One region of the Peribacillus sp. CSMR9 genome, then DNA from elsewhere that is predicted to be linked to it. Evidence: riboswitches for the same ligand, from Rfam matches in the RefSeq annotation. Region 1 holds a riboswitch; each other region holds the start of a gene.
What was found. A riboswitch is a leader RNA that binds a small molecule or an ion and turns the genes downstream of it on or off. The one in region 1 is predicted to bind thiamine pyrophosphate.
Positions count from the first base shown of each region.

Region 1 (4,217 bases):
CTTGATGTTTTAAAACGATTTCTTTACAGACGAATAGTCCCAATCCCGTTCCCCTTTTTTTTGTGGTGATGAATGGTTCAAAAATATTCGGCAGGACTTCGTCCGGTATTCTTGGCCCATTGTTGGAAATGTTTAAAGTAAGAATGCCGGGTGGTGATTCAGAGCCTGATATATAAATGGACGGGGATGGCATTCCGGCGACCACATCAAGAGCATTTAAAATGATATTAAGTAAAACTTGGCGAAACTCTTCTTTAGAACCGGAAATGACGGCATCATCGGCAATATTACATGTTATCGAAGCATTTACTTCCAAAATGCTGGGATATAAAAATTCGATTACCTCATTCACTAGCTGAGCAATCGAAAATAGATCAGTTTGTGCTTCTGAAGTTTCTTTTTTGGAAATATTAAGAAATTGAGTGATCCGGTAATTGAGCTGATCCAATTCCTTTGAAATGATATCAAGATATTTTATCTGCGGTTGCTCTGCCTGTAACAATTGTATGAATCCCATTATGGAAGTCAGTGGATTTCGGAATTCATGGACGAAGCTTGAGGTCATTTGGCCAAGGAGCGTCAAACGGTCTTTATGGTTTGGGCTAATGAATTGATAGCGTTCTTTAAGTTCCATCGTTTTCAATTCGGTATAACAGGATAATGCAAAATGAATTAGTTTATCGAAGTAAACGTTTATTTGCTTAATTAAATCGGATACTTCTTCTTTCGTTGCCTCGGAATTCAAAACGTGCTCAACGATGGTGGATCTGCCAATGGTTGCAGTGGAAAAGAAATTTTCCATATCCAATTGTTTATTAACTCGATCACACGCAATTTTTTCACCTACGACCTTCAGTACATCGTCTATGTCAGTATCCGATTTCCCAAGCTGATCCATTAGCAGATTGAAAATATTTTCCACTTCTCCTTTAAAATACCCCATATATCCGTCCGATAAATGGAGCAACTGATCTTTCCATTTGGAAATGATGCTGTTTTTTTGAGAAGATAAAAAGTGAATGGTCATTTCTCGATTAGATACCATTTTGCCCTCCATACTGTAGGAAAATGAATTTTACTTTCGACCCAGAAATTAATTTATTTGAATAAAATACAAAATATTAAAATAATTATTTTGCTTTTATGATAACAGATTAATGTTTTTTACACATGTGTCAATTGGATAAATATTCGGCAATTAATCGATAAATACCTTTTTTTGACACAGTTTTATTAAAGGAATTGCAGGATTTAATAATAAAAAAAGGTATCCGCAAAGTTAATGACGGTTACCTTTTTTATTAAATGCATATGGTTCAATGTGAACGATCACATGCTGGATGTTATATTCCTTCAAAAGATTCTCTTCGATTTTAACCGTAATATCGTGACCTTGGATGACGGTCAAAAGAGGGTTAACATGTACGGTAGTTTCGAGCAGGATTTCACTTCCGTGCATACGGGCTTTAATTTCACTCATGTCCTTAACACCTTCTGTCAGTATAATGGTTTGTCCGATCTTTTGCAGGAGCTGCTCGTCGAAACCATCGGTTAAAGAGATGGATGCATCACGGAAGATATCCCAGGCCGTTTTGCAGATGATGATCCCTACTACAGCAGCAGCTATCGCATCCAGCCAAGGGATTCCCATCTTAGTACCGATGATTCCTATAAAAGCACCAACACTGACAAGGGCATCGGAACGATTATCCTGTGCAACGGCGTAGATGGAAGAGCTGTTGATCTTTTTACTTAACGCTAAGTTATAACGGGAGATTCCGTACATGAAGATTGCAGAGAAAAGAGCGACATAACCGGTCAGCATATTTGGAACGGTTGTTGAATCTTGCTGGAAGAAGGATTCTATAGCACTGTAAACAACCTGGATGCCCACGGTAATCATGATGAAGGCAGCTACCAGCGAGGCTATGGTTTCCGCCCGTAAATGACCATATGAATGATTATCATCAGGAGGTCTCTTCGAAATTTTCAAACCAATCAATACGGCTATGGAAGCGATGATGTCGGTCGTATTATTTAAACCATCTGCCCAAAGCCCTTTAGAATCACCGAAATAACCGAATGACAATTTAAGAGCAGACAAGAATATGTAAGCGGCAATGCTTATGTAGGCGCCTTTTTCAGCTGAAATCGAATGTTTATCCATGTCTAATCCCTCCCCAGTGTAAATTAAAAGATATCAAAACAAACCTTAGTGAGTCTATAGAAAAGTTGTTGCATTTAGCCATCTAACCTGGTTAATTGCAGGTGTATTGAAGTTGGTTAAAAGAAAGGATACCTCCATAAATATGGGAGTGGTAAGTTTTTATGATATGACATTTTCTTTAAGTTGTCTTTTATAGAAACTAGTAGTATATTCTAACCGAGGATCGAAAATTAAATACTTCCACAAGGGGAGCCAAAAGGCTGAGAGTGAACGGTTGAGTTCAGACCCTATGAACCTGATAGTTAACACTAGCGTAGGGATGTGGTTTTGGATACAAGCAATACTGGGCATCCACTACCGCCCCGGTGTTGCTTTTTTGTTTGTGCAAAATCTGGCAGGGAGGGAACTCATGGACACTTTTCATTTTTGGAGAAGGGAGAGACATGATGAAAAATAAAACGTTATTCATGACAGAGGTTGCCATTTTTGCTTCACTGGCTTTATTACTGGATTTGGTTTCTGGATTCATTTTTTCAAGAATCTGGCCGCAAGGAGGCTCGATTTCAATAGCCATGGTACCGATTTTTCTGATGGCATATCGGTGGGGCATCAAAGGTGGTATGTTAACCGGATTGTTACTTGGGCTTTTGCAGATCGTCAGTGGTACAGCATGGATCAGCACGCCGATTCAAGGCTTCATTGATTATTATCTTGCCTTTACGGTTGTCGGGATATCCGGTGTATTCATGAATAAGTTTGTAAATAGCTATAAAGAGGAAAAGCGTTCCAAAGCGAAGTGGTATGGGATTGGCGGCATGTTTTTGGGCAGTTTTCTGAGGTTTCTGTGTCATTTCATATCCGGAATCGTGTTTTTTGGCTCTGCAGCTCCAAAAGGTCAGCCAGTAGTGATTTATTCATTCATTTATAATGGGACTTATATGCTGATCAGTTTTATATTATCGGCCCTTGTGGTGATGATGTTATATTCGGCTGCTTCAAGTGTATTACTGAAAAAAGCCTATTAACAAAAAAAGCCGGATTCTATAAAGAATTCGGCTTTTTTCGGAGATTAAGCAAATTGAGTCTTACAGGGCGAAACGGCTCAATCCTCATTTTGCAATGAATACCGAACAGGGTGCGTTTTTCGCAATGGAGCTGCTTGTACTGCCAAGAAAGAATTTTTCCAAACCGCTTTTAGCGCTATTGCCTACAACGATGAGGTCGGCAGCAGTTCTTGCCGCATATTCACATACGCTATCTGGTGCATGTCCTTCCAATATCTCGAATTTCCCCTTGACTTGACATTCACTTAGCAATCTCAACGTATTACTTTCTGCGTTCTGAACACTACTCTCAACGGCGGAAGGGGTGTCATTGACCATTTGAATTTCTGGTTGTTCGACTTCAACGACGGGATGTGTCTGGACGGGATCCACATAAAATCCAGCAGCCGGTACAAACCCCGGCGCCGAGGCGTTTCCCATGATACGCTGCTCAACCTTATCAAATAGGACATGAACTACGGTCAGCTCGGCCTCAGGAAAGGCCTTTTTCAATGTTGCTCCATATTCCACGGCACGTTTACTTTCTTCATTTCCATCAAAAGCGACGACAATATGTTTTAAATTTTTTTTCATACCATCTCTCCCCTTTTATAAGTCTTTAAAGTGTTATACCCACTTTTTAAGGGTTTCACGCCATTAATCGGTATATAGATCGCAAAATACGGGTAAAGGATAGATACGGCCATTATTAAAAATGGTAGGATGAAATCCTGGTCCTTCAATTGGCGGGCTTATTTTTCATTCGGTGAAGGGGGTATCATCGGCAAGGAAACCGATACCCGGGTATAGTGCTAAAGAAAAGGCGACTTAGCTTAGGCCTTTTAGTCAATCGACGAGTTTTCTTTAATAAAAGGGGTAAAATATTTTTAATGAAACATGTCGCAGATTGGAAAATGGGGGTACAAATGAGAGGGTTAGTGAAATTAGGTCTAATTATTATATTGGTGATTGTGGTTTTAGGCGCCGGTTCACTTTTTTATTTCAGA
Region 1 is NZ_JAOPHO010000005.1:115,837-120,053, forward strand. Features, by position in the region: gene N9I19_RS05655 (histidine kinase N-terminal domain-containing protein) at 1-1,045, opposite strand, end outside; gene N9I19_RS05660 (cation diffusion facilitator family transporter) at 1,280-2,167, opposite strand; TPP riboswitch at 2,403-2,504, shown strand; gene thiT (energy-coupled thiamine transporter ThiT) at 2,611-3,192, shown strand; gene N9I19_RS05670 (universal stress protein) at 3,277-3,804, opposite strand; gene N9I19_RS05675 (transglycosylase domain-containing protein) at 4,101-4,217, shown strand, end outside.

Region 2 (4,217 bases), on a different contig from region 1:
GGCTCCCATTAATTCATACGTACCATTCGTTTTTATGAACTGCATCAGTGCATGCAAAAGAGTACTCTTTCCCGCGCCATTTTCTCCCCTGATTACAATCCATTCCCCTGAATGGACCATCAATCCTTCAACCTTGATTTTTTCCTCTTTATTCCGAAAACCGCTAAAGCCTTGCACATGCATTAGGGGTGAACCGTCTGCAAATTGTTGTTCCCGAATGGGGGCATTCTCTTGTATATATTCATCCCAAACACCAGGGAACCAAATTCCATGTTCTTTCATTTCCTTTTTATATAGTGAAAGGATGGTATCTCTTGGACCATCAGCTATAATTTCACCTTCACCGTTAAAAAGCACGATTCGTTCGATGAATTCTAAAACATGGTCAATTTTATGCTCGACGATAATTACCGTTTTGTCTCGACCGACTTCCTTCAACAAATCCCAGATTTCTTTAGTTCCTTCCGGATCAAGCATGGCGGTTGGTTCATCTAAAAATATCACTTCCGGTTCAAGGGCCAATACTGAAGCGATTGCCAGACGCTGTTTCATCCCGCCTGATAATGTTTCTATACTTGTATGGCCTAGGTTCAATCCTACTTTACGAATATGATTTTGGATTTTCTCATTCATTTCTTCTTTAGGGACGGAAAGGTTCTCAAGGACGAAGGCAATTTCCTCATCGGCAAATGGCATGCAAAACTGACTATCAGGGTCTTGAAAAACATATCCCCATGAAGAAGCGCATTTCAATTTCTCCGCTTTCATCGGGACTTCGATGGAATTCGGAATCAATCCGCTTAACACTTGCAAAAGAGTCGACTTACCACATCCTGATGGTCCCAACAATAGAACTTTTTCACCTTTATCAATCGAGACTGATAGGTCCTTGAAAATCAAAGACCCATCACCTGGAAATTTCATTCTTAACTTCTCAACAGAAACGATTGGTTTCATGGCCATCAACCTCTACTTTTGGTCCAGTTCTGCATAATCTTTACTTGAAACTGGACGAACTAGATTAGTTACTCCTGTTGCTTCCAGGACTTTAACTAGATAATAAGCAGTTACACCTGCAAAGAATATGGAACCCACAAACCTCGCTATCATGAATAACGATAAATTCCAAAGAGTGAGAGCACCTATTTCCCCGTAGGCAAAATCCATTAATACTGATGCAAGGCAGGAAGCTATCGCAGCTAAAACGGCCACCGGCATATTGAATTTTTTATATTTGAACGCCATGAATACCAGTTCAGCGAACAAACCTTGGACCACCCCATATAAGAGTACGGACAGCCCCCATGGTGAACCTAGAAAGAATTCACCTGAAGCTGCAGCTATCTCTGCCAGAAGTGCCACACCCGGTTTCCGTAAAATCAAAAAGGCGACGGGGCCAGCTATAAACCACATTCCATAAATAAGTTGATCTAGATGTAATCCTAATGGTTTAACGGAATAATAAATCGAACCCCAAAGGATATAAACGATTCCAAATGCTACGGCAATCACGATCGTGACTAATATATCCGTTAATTTCAATCCTTTTTTCATGTTTCAATCTCCTTTATACTTCTAGTGTTTCCTTATGCATAGGCCATGTCTCTAAACGATAAGCCATTTCCCAAAATGAGTACTCATATTGGCTGCTAAGGATAAAATGCTCCTTCATTCTTTCCTTATCTTCATCTGTTACCTTTTCAGCAATCTTATCAAGCCTCGCAATTTGTTCTTCTACCAAAGAGCGGAACCACTCTCCACCGTAAGCCGCTATCCATTCTTGATAAATCGGCTCTTCCGGTTTACACTCTTGCAGCTTTTCACCTATTTCATAATACAGCCAATAACATGGCAAGATAGCCGCAATAACGTCACCTAAATGTCCAGAATATGCCGCACGATACATATGGGAAGTGTAAGCATAGGCAGTCGGGGCAGGTTTGAAATTTTCCCGTTCTTCTTTGGTGATGCCTAATCTCTCAGAAAAATTTTCATGAAGCTTCAACTCCGCTTCATATGTTCCCTGTGCGTGGCCGGCAAGCCTGCTTGTTGTATGTAAATCTGTAGCCTTGACTGCTCCTAAAGCTTGAACTCTAGCAAAATGAGATAAATAATAGGCATCCTGCTTGACATAAAAACGAAAACACTCTATTGGCAATGTGCCATCTCCTATTCCTGCAACAAACGGGTGATTAAAGCTAGCTTCCCAAATATGATCAACTTCCTGGCGGATTTCCTCTGAAAACTTCATGTCCATTACCTCCAAATTCTATTTTTTTATGAATGATACGGATAAAAGCCTTTTATAACCCCTTTTTTTTGCAAATAAAAAACCACTTTCTTTAACGTAAAGAAAGTGGTTGTACTTGAAATAATACAGAAACGTATTGTCCCAGACCCCACTTCCCTACGCTGGTATAAACCAGATCAGGTTCTAAGGGTCTTAAAGTCATACTTTAATCTCAGCTTCTCAGGTAAAATCAGTTTTTACCTATAAAGCACCCCTAGTGGTACAAATTGTATATATATTTCATTTGCCTTTATATTAACACGATAAATCCAATTGTCAAACGTATTAGAAAAGTTTTCAATCAAAGATGTTCATTATTAATCTTTTGGATTACTAGTCTTTCAATCTTCTAATACGTTAAGGATGAAGAAAAGAGGATGCCCCAGCCCCCCCATTCTCTATGGAATAATAAGATACTCTTATCCTCTTTTTTTTAAAGACAGACATAACAAAGTATTATGCATCAAAGTATTGGATAGATTGGATCTCTTAATTTGAATTCATAGTTTTCGTCTACAATCCCTACAACTTTATCGCTGTCATAAATCTCCATATGCTTAGCTGTGCGGCAATCGTATAGCACTTTTATCCATAAACTCCAGAATGTATCTTGTGTTAACTAATCAAACGGAGGCTTAATGAAGTGTTCTCACTGACTCAGATGTAAAGGGAACCAATTCTGCTGTTCGGCCGTCACGAATCTTGTTTACCCAAGCAGGATCAACCATTAATGCCCGACCCACGGCTACCAGATCAAATTCTTCACGCTCAAGCCTTTCGATTAACCCGTCGATCTTGGTATTTTTGGCACTCTTTCCTTCCGTAAAGTGACTCGTAAAATCGTTATCCAGACCGACTGATCCAACCGTAATCGTCGGTTTACCCGTCAGCTTTTTTGTCCATCCGGCGAGATTCAGATTGGAGCCTTCGAACTCAGGCTCCCAGAAACGGCGGGTCGAGCAGTGGAAAATATCGACGCCCGCATCGGAAAGTGGCGTCAGGAACCGTTCCAGCAGCGCCGGCGTTGCTGCCAGTTTCGCTGTAAAATCCGTCTGCTTCCATTGCGAGAACCGCAGCACAATCGGGAATTCCGGTCCGACGGCACGGCGGCAAGCTTCGATGACCTCAACCGCGAAGCGGGTGCGGGCAACCATGTCGCCGCCATAGCTGTCGGTACGCGGGTTCGTTTTCTCCCAGAAGAATTGGTCGATCAAATATCCATGCGCACCGTGAAGCTCAATGCCGTCGAACCCAAGCCGCTTGGCTTCGAATGCTGCCTGCGCAAAGGCTTGAACGATTGCGGCGATATCCAATTCCGAATAATCGCCAACATGCCCTTGCGCACCCATATGCCAAATCTGCGGAATAATCCGTCCGCCTACTTCGTGTACAGCAGCCACGACGTTTGCCCAACCGTTTAATGCAGCTTCGCCATAGAAATGCGGTACATTGGCTTGATTGGACGAATCCGAATGATTAATCACCGTACCTTCTGTCACGATAAGTCCAACGCCATTTTCAGCCCTGCGGCGATAATAGGCGGCCACATCCGGACCAGGCACTCCTTCAGGAGAAAATTGTCTCGTCATCGGTGCCATCACTATACGATTTGCCAGCGTCGTATTTCCGAATGCGAATGGTTTAAACAAGTTTTGAATAGATTGAGAATAATTCATAATTGACCTCCAAATAATTGAAATAGTGTTGTAGAATATATCCGCAACAGATTAGTAATTGCGTTCTTTGCTGAGAGCATCGTTCGGATAAGTTGGGAGCCCTTGCCTGGGTTGTCAGGCCGTAATCAACAGCCAATCCTGGCCGCCCTCCATAAGGTCAATCCCCCGTTCTGTCCTGCATGGATCTGACCATACGTGTCACCATCTTGCGCGGCATTAATCGCGGAATGAACGCCACGAACCGGTTGCGA
Region 2 is NZ_JAOPHO010000014.1:62,113-66,329, reverse strand. Features, by position in the region: gene N9I19_RS09645 (ABC transporter ATP-binding protein) at 1-957, opposite strand, end outside; gene N9I19_RS09640 (ECF transporter S component) at 970-1,554, opposite strand; gene tenA (thiaminase II) at 1,568-2,251, opposite strand; TPP riboswitch at 2,388-2,516, opposite strand; gene N9I19_RS09625 (NADH:flavin oxidoreductase) at 2,926-3,966, opposite strand; gene N9I19_RS09620 (SDR family NAD(P)-dependent oxidoreductase) at 4,124-4,217, opposite strand, start outside.
Region 2: it holds a riboswitch for thiamine pyrophosphate, as region 1 does, so the genes downstream of both, tenA (thiaminase II) here and thiT (energy-coupled thiamine transporter ThiT) in region 1, are expected to answer to the same signal.

Region 3 (4,217 bases), on a different contig from region 1:
TTTACAGCAGGAAGCACAAGCTTGCTGTTGGTGGGCGGTGGGATTGTCACGGCCTTGCCTCTTTTATATTTTGCAAAGGGGGCGGAGAAGATCCCGTTATCGATGCTTGGGATTTTTCAGTATATCGCTCCGACCTTATCCTTACTGATCGGGGTATTCGTCTATCACGAAAGTTTTACAAAAGCGCATCTTTTAGCCTTTTTGTTCATATGGTCAGCCTTGGCTGTTTATACACTATCCATTACGAAATGGGGCCAGGCAAGTGCACGCAGGTTTAAAGGCAAAGGGAACATCGGTGCGTGAATAAGAAAAAATGCTTGGTGGTTCCATCCCCAAGCATTTTTTAATTGTCGATATTTAAAGAAACCGGTTTTACGGCAGGAGAATTGCTTGAGTCATGAAAGGTAAATCTTCGGACCTATTTCAGAAACAATCAAATCAGATAGGCTGACAAGACCGTGAACGGGCTTTGCACGGGAGATAGTTGGTTGGAATTGTCTATAGTAGGAACTATCCAAGCTAATGATATGCTTTGTCAGGAATGCTGAGATGGCGGCATTCGGCTTTCTATTGCTATTTAGTTCATCGATGATACCCTGTGCATTGGTAATCCCGATCCCGTGGCCATAAAAGAGGTCTTCTCCTAATAATATTGCATTCTCACCTTGCCATTCAGGTGTTTCCTCATCGTGATCAGGGTTTTTGAAGTAAAGGCAATCCCCTGGTAAATAATCCGTTCCTTGATGAACATGAAGAGCCATATTCTTCGGAGGGCGCCAGTCATATAGAAATAGGCTTGAAAAAAGATAGTCGAAATTCCTAGGGCCGATTAAATCCAAAATGGCCTTTAAAAAAGTGACGACTATCGCTGTACCGCATTCGAAAGCGTAAAGCGTTCCATTCAAGAAAATGTCCAGGAGTGCAACATGAGGGGCAATCCCTGGCTGAAGGGTAAAAGTGCCATCCTTTGAAAGGCGCCAATATTGTTTATTGGATGCCGATTCCTCAAGTGTGGAAAATTCTGCATCACTTTTATCCAACGCAAAAGCTGCCTCGATGACTCGGTGCCTCAGTTGTATATCGAAATTAAGGTATCCAAAGCTCCGATATTCAAAAATGTTAGAATCTTCCGCTAGCAATTGGAGAATTTCAAGCGATTTAGCAGATGCTATACCTGGTTGGATGTGACTGACATCTAATAATTTGTGATTAATCTTTATCATGATCATATCCACCTTTTGCTTTTGAAATTAAGGGCTTATAAAACCAGTACACAAAAAATGTCCACAGGTTATGCTCATTATATGAATACCTGCAAGGAAATGACTCTTTGAACGTGTCAGGCACGTAAACGAGAATGATTGGAATGGCATGATGTTTTGCTAGATATCCTTTAACGCAAGGGAAACCTTTCCAATTAATGAGAAGAAGCAAATTAGTATTCCTTTTTCTCCATGAATTGATATAATGGGAGAGAAAAGTTCATATGTGCGAGAAATGTAGGGGGGCCAGTACTGCTGGCTGAGATTGCGTCCTTTAGATGCTGACTCTTTGAACCTGATCTGGATGATGCCAGCGGAGGGAACATATTATTACTGACTTTCTGTTTTGTATGTTAAACGTCCGAATTCATCTTCGGGCGTTTTTTGTTTTTTACCGGTATTGGAATGGACCCTGGCGCCCCATTATGGTTTCGGCATATGGATCTTATATGATGTGTAGGAGGATAATAGTTTGAATAAATTCTTACCACTGTTAACTTCGTTGTTCCTTTTGGCTGGATGTGGGGCAGGCGGAACTAATGAAAAAGAAGAATCATCTAAAAAAGAAGGCAATAAAGAATTAAAAAAGGTATCGGTCGTGCTTGATTGGACACCGAATACAAACCATACAGGATTGTATGTAGCCAAGGAAAAAGGGTATTTCAAAGAACAAGGTCTGGATGTGGAAATTATCATGCCAGGCGAAGCTGGAGCTGATAAACTTGTGGCTTCAGGGAAATCTGAATTTGGCGTGAGCTACCAGGAGGGCATTACGCAGGCCCGCGTGCAAGGCGTGCCGATTGTTTCGCTAGCTGCTGTCATCCAGCATAATACCTCTGGATTCGCTTCACCTGCGGCAAAAAACATTAAAACTCCCAAGGATTTTGAAGGGAAAACGTATGGTGGCTGGGGGTCTCCAGTTGAAAAGGCCATTATTGATTCACTTATGAAAAAAGAAAATGCCGATGTAAATAAAGTGGATATAGTGAATACAGGGGACACAGATTTTTTCACTTCGGTTAAAAGGGATATAGATTTCGCCTGGATTTATTATGGGTGGACAGGTATCGAGGCTGAGTTGCGGAATGAAAAGCTTAATATGGTTTACTTAACCGAATACTCTGATAAGCTTGATTACTATACGCCTGTTTTGACAACAAATGAAAAGATGATTAAAGAGGATCCTGAGACTGTTAAAGCATTCGTTCATGCAGCTTCGAAAGGGTACCAGTTTGCAATTAAGAATCCTGATGATGCAGCGGACATATTAATTAAGTCTGCACCTGATCTAGATCCAAAACTAGTGAAGAAAAGCCAGGAGTGGCTTGCAGATAAGTATCAGGATGATGCTCCGCGTTGGGGTGAACAAAAGCTTGAAATCTGGAAGAATTATAGTGATTGGATGAAGGAAAATAAGCTTCTTGAAGGTGATTTCAATCCTGAAAAGGCATTTACCAATGAATTTTTACCAAAATAGGAGGAAATACAATGGCCAATTCATTAATTAGTATACAAATCATTCCTAAAGGGGAAAATGTCATCCCCATGGTCGATGAAGCAATCAAGATCATTGATGAATCAGGTGTCAAGTATGAGGTTCACCCGCTAGAAACAACAATGGAGGGTGAGCTATCCGAGCTTTTTGCCGTGATAGAAAAAATGAATGTAAGAATGATTGAATTAGGCTCGCCGAATGTCATTTCCCAAGTGAAGATACTATATCAGCCAAGCGGGATTACGATGGATACGTTAACGGAGAAATATCGGGCATGATCAAAAGGGGAATTTGGAAGAAGGGGGCTCCCTTCTTTCTTTTATTATGTTTGCTGATAGTATGGGAGTCAATGACAGTCTTATTAAAGGTTGAAAAATGGCTGCTTCCCGCTCCATCAGCCATTTTCATTGAAGGAATTGAGTCGTCCCGTAATCTTTTTGGACACCTTATATCAACAACTGAGCTTGCGTTATCGGGTTTTCTTATTGGAAGCTGTATCGGGTTATTAATTGCTGCAATCTTACACCTATTTCCAGGTGTGAAGGACGCGGTTTATCCTCTGCTCATACTCTCGCAAAATATACCAATCATAGTTTTGGCACCGCTTTTAGTGATCTGGTTTGGCTTTGGCATGCTGCCTAAGTTAATTGTGATTTCACTCGTATGTTTTTTTCCGGTTGCGGTCGCTTCATTGGACGGTTTTCGCCAGACACCTTACGAACTTAAGCATTATTTCAAGATGATGGGAGCGGGGAAAAACCAGTTATTTTGGAAGCTGGAACTTCCCCACTCGATCCCGTTCATTTTCTCAGGCCTAAAAATTTCGGCCACCTATAGTATAATGGGTGCGGTTATTTCGGAATGGCTTGGGGCTAAATCGGGGATTGGTGTTTATATGACGCTCGCTTCCTCCGCGTTTCGGACAGATCGGGTGTTTGTTGCCATTTTCATCATTATGGGAATGAGCCTTCTCTTTTTTGGAATCATCACATTCCTGGAGAAATATTTAGTTTCATGGAAGAGAAAGGAGGGTGAAAGGGATGATGCTGGAAATTAAAGATGTCTCCTTTTCTTTCGATGGTAAACAGAATATTTTAGAGAATATGAATTTCCATGTAGATGATGGGGAATTTGTCACAATCCTAGGACCATCTGGCAGCGGTAAAAGTACGTTGTTCCACTTGATAGGCGGTATTTTGAAGCCGGATCAGGGCATCATTTCGTTGGATGGTAAAAAGATAAATGGCTTTAAGGGCCATATAAGCTATATGCCGCAGCAACCATCCCTTTTACCTTGGAGAACGGTGTTGGATAATGTTTTGCTTGGAAGTGAGCTTGCTGGGATAAGAGACAAAGAAATGGCAAAAGCCCTTTTGTTGAAAGCTGGATTAGAAGAGTATGTGAAGGCATATCCGCATGAATTATCTGGGGGCATGAAGCAAAGGGCCGCTTTCATTCGA
Region 3 is NZ_JAOPHO010000002.1:220,813-225,029, reverse strand. Features, by position in the region: gene rarD (EamA family transporter RarD) at 1-303, shown strand, start outside; gene N9I19_RS02925 (protein-glutamine gamma-glutamyltransferase) at 396-1,223, opposite strand; TPP riboswitch at 1,492-1,601, shown strand; gene N9I19_RS02920 (ABC transporter substrate-binding protein) at 1,735-2,739, shown strand; gene N9I19_RS02915 (thiamine-binding protein) at 2,751-3,035, shown strand; gene N9I19_RS02910 (ABC transporter permease) at 3,032-3,814, shown strand; gene N9I19_RS02905 (ABC transporter ATP-binding protein) at 3,798-4,217, shown strand, end outside.
Region 3: it holds a riboswitch for thiamine pyrophosphate, as region 1 does, so the genes downstream of both, N9I19_RS02920 (ABC transporter substrate-binding protein) here and thiT (energy-coupled thiamine transporter ThiT) in region 1, are expected to answer to the same signal.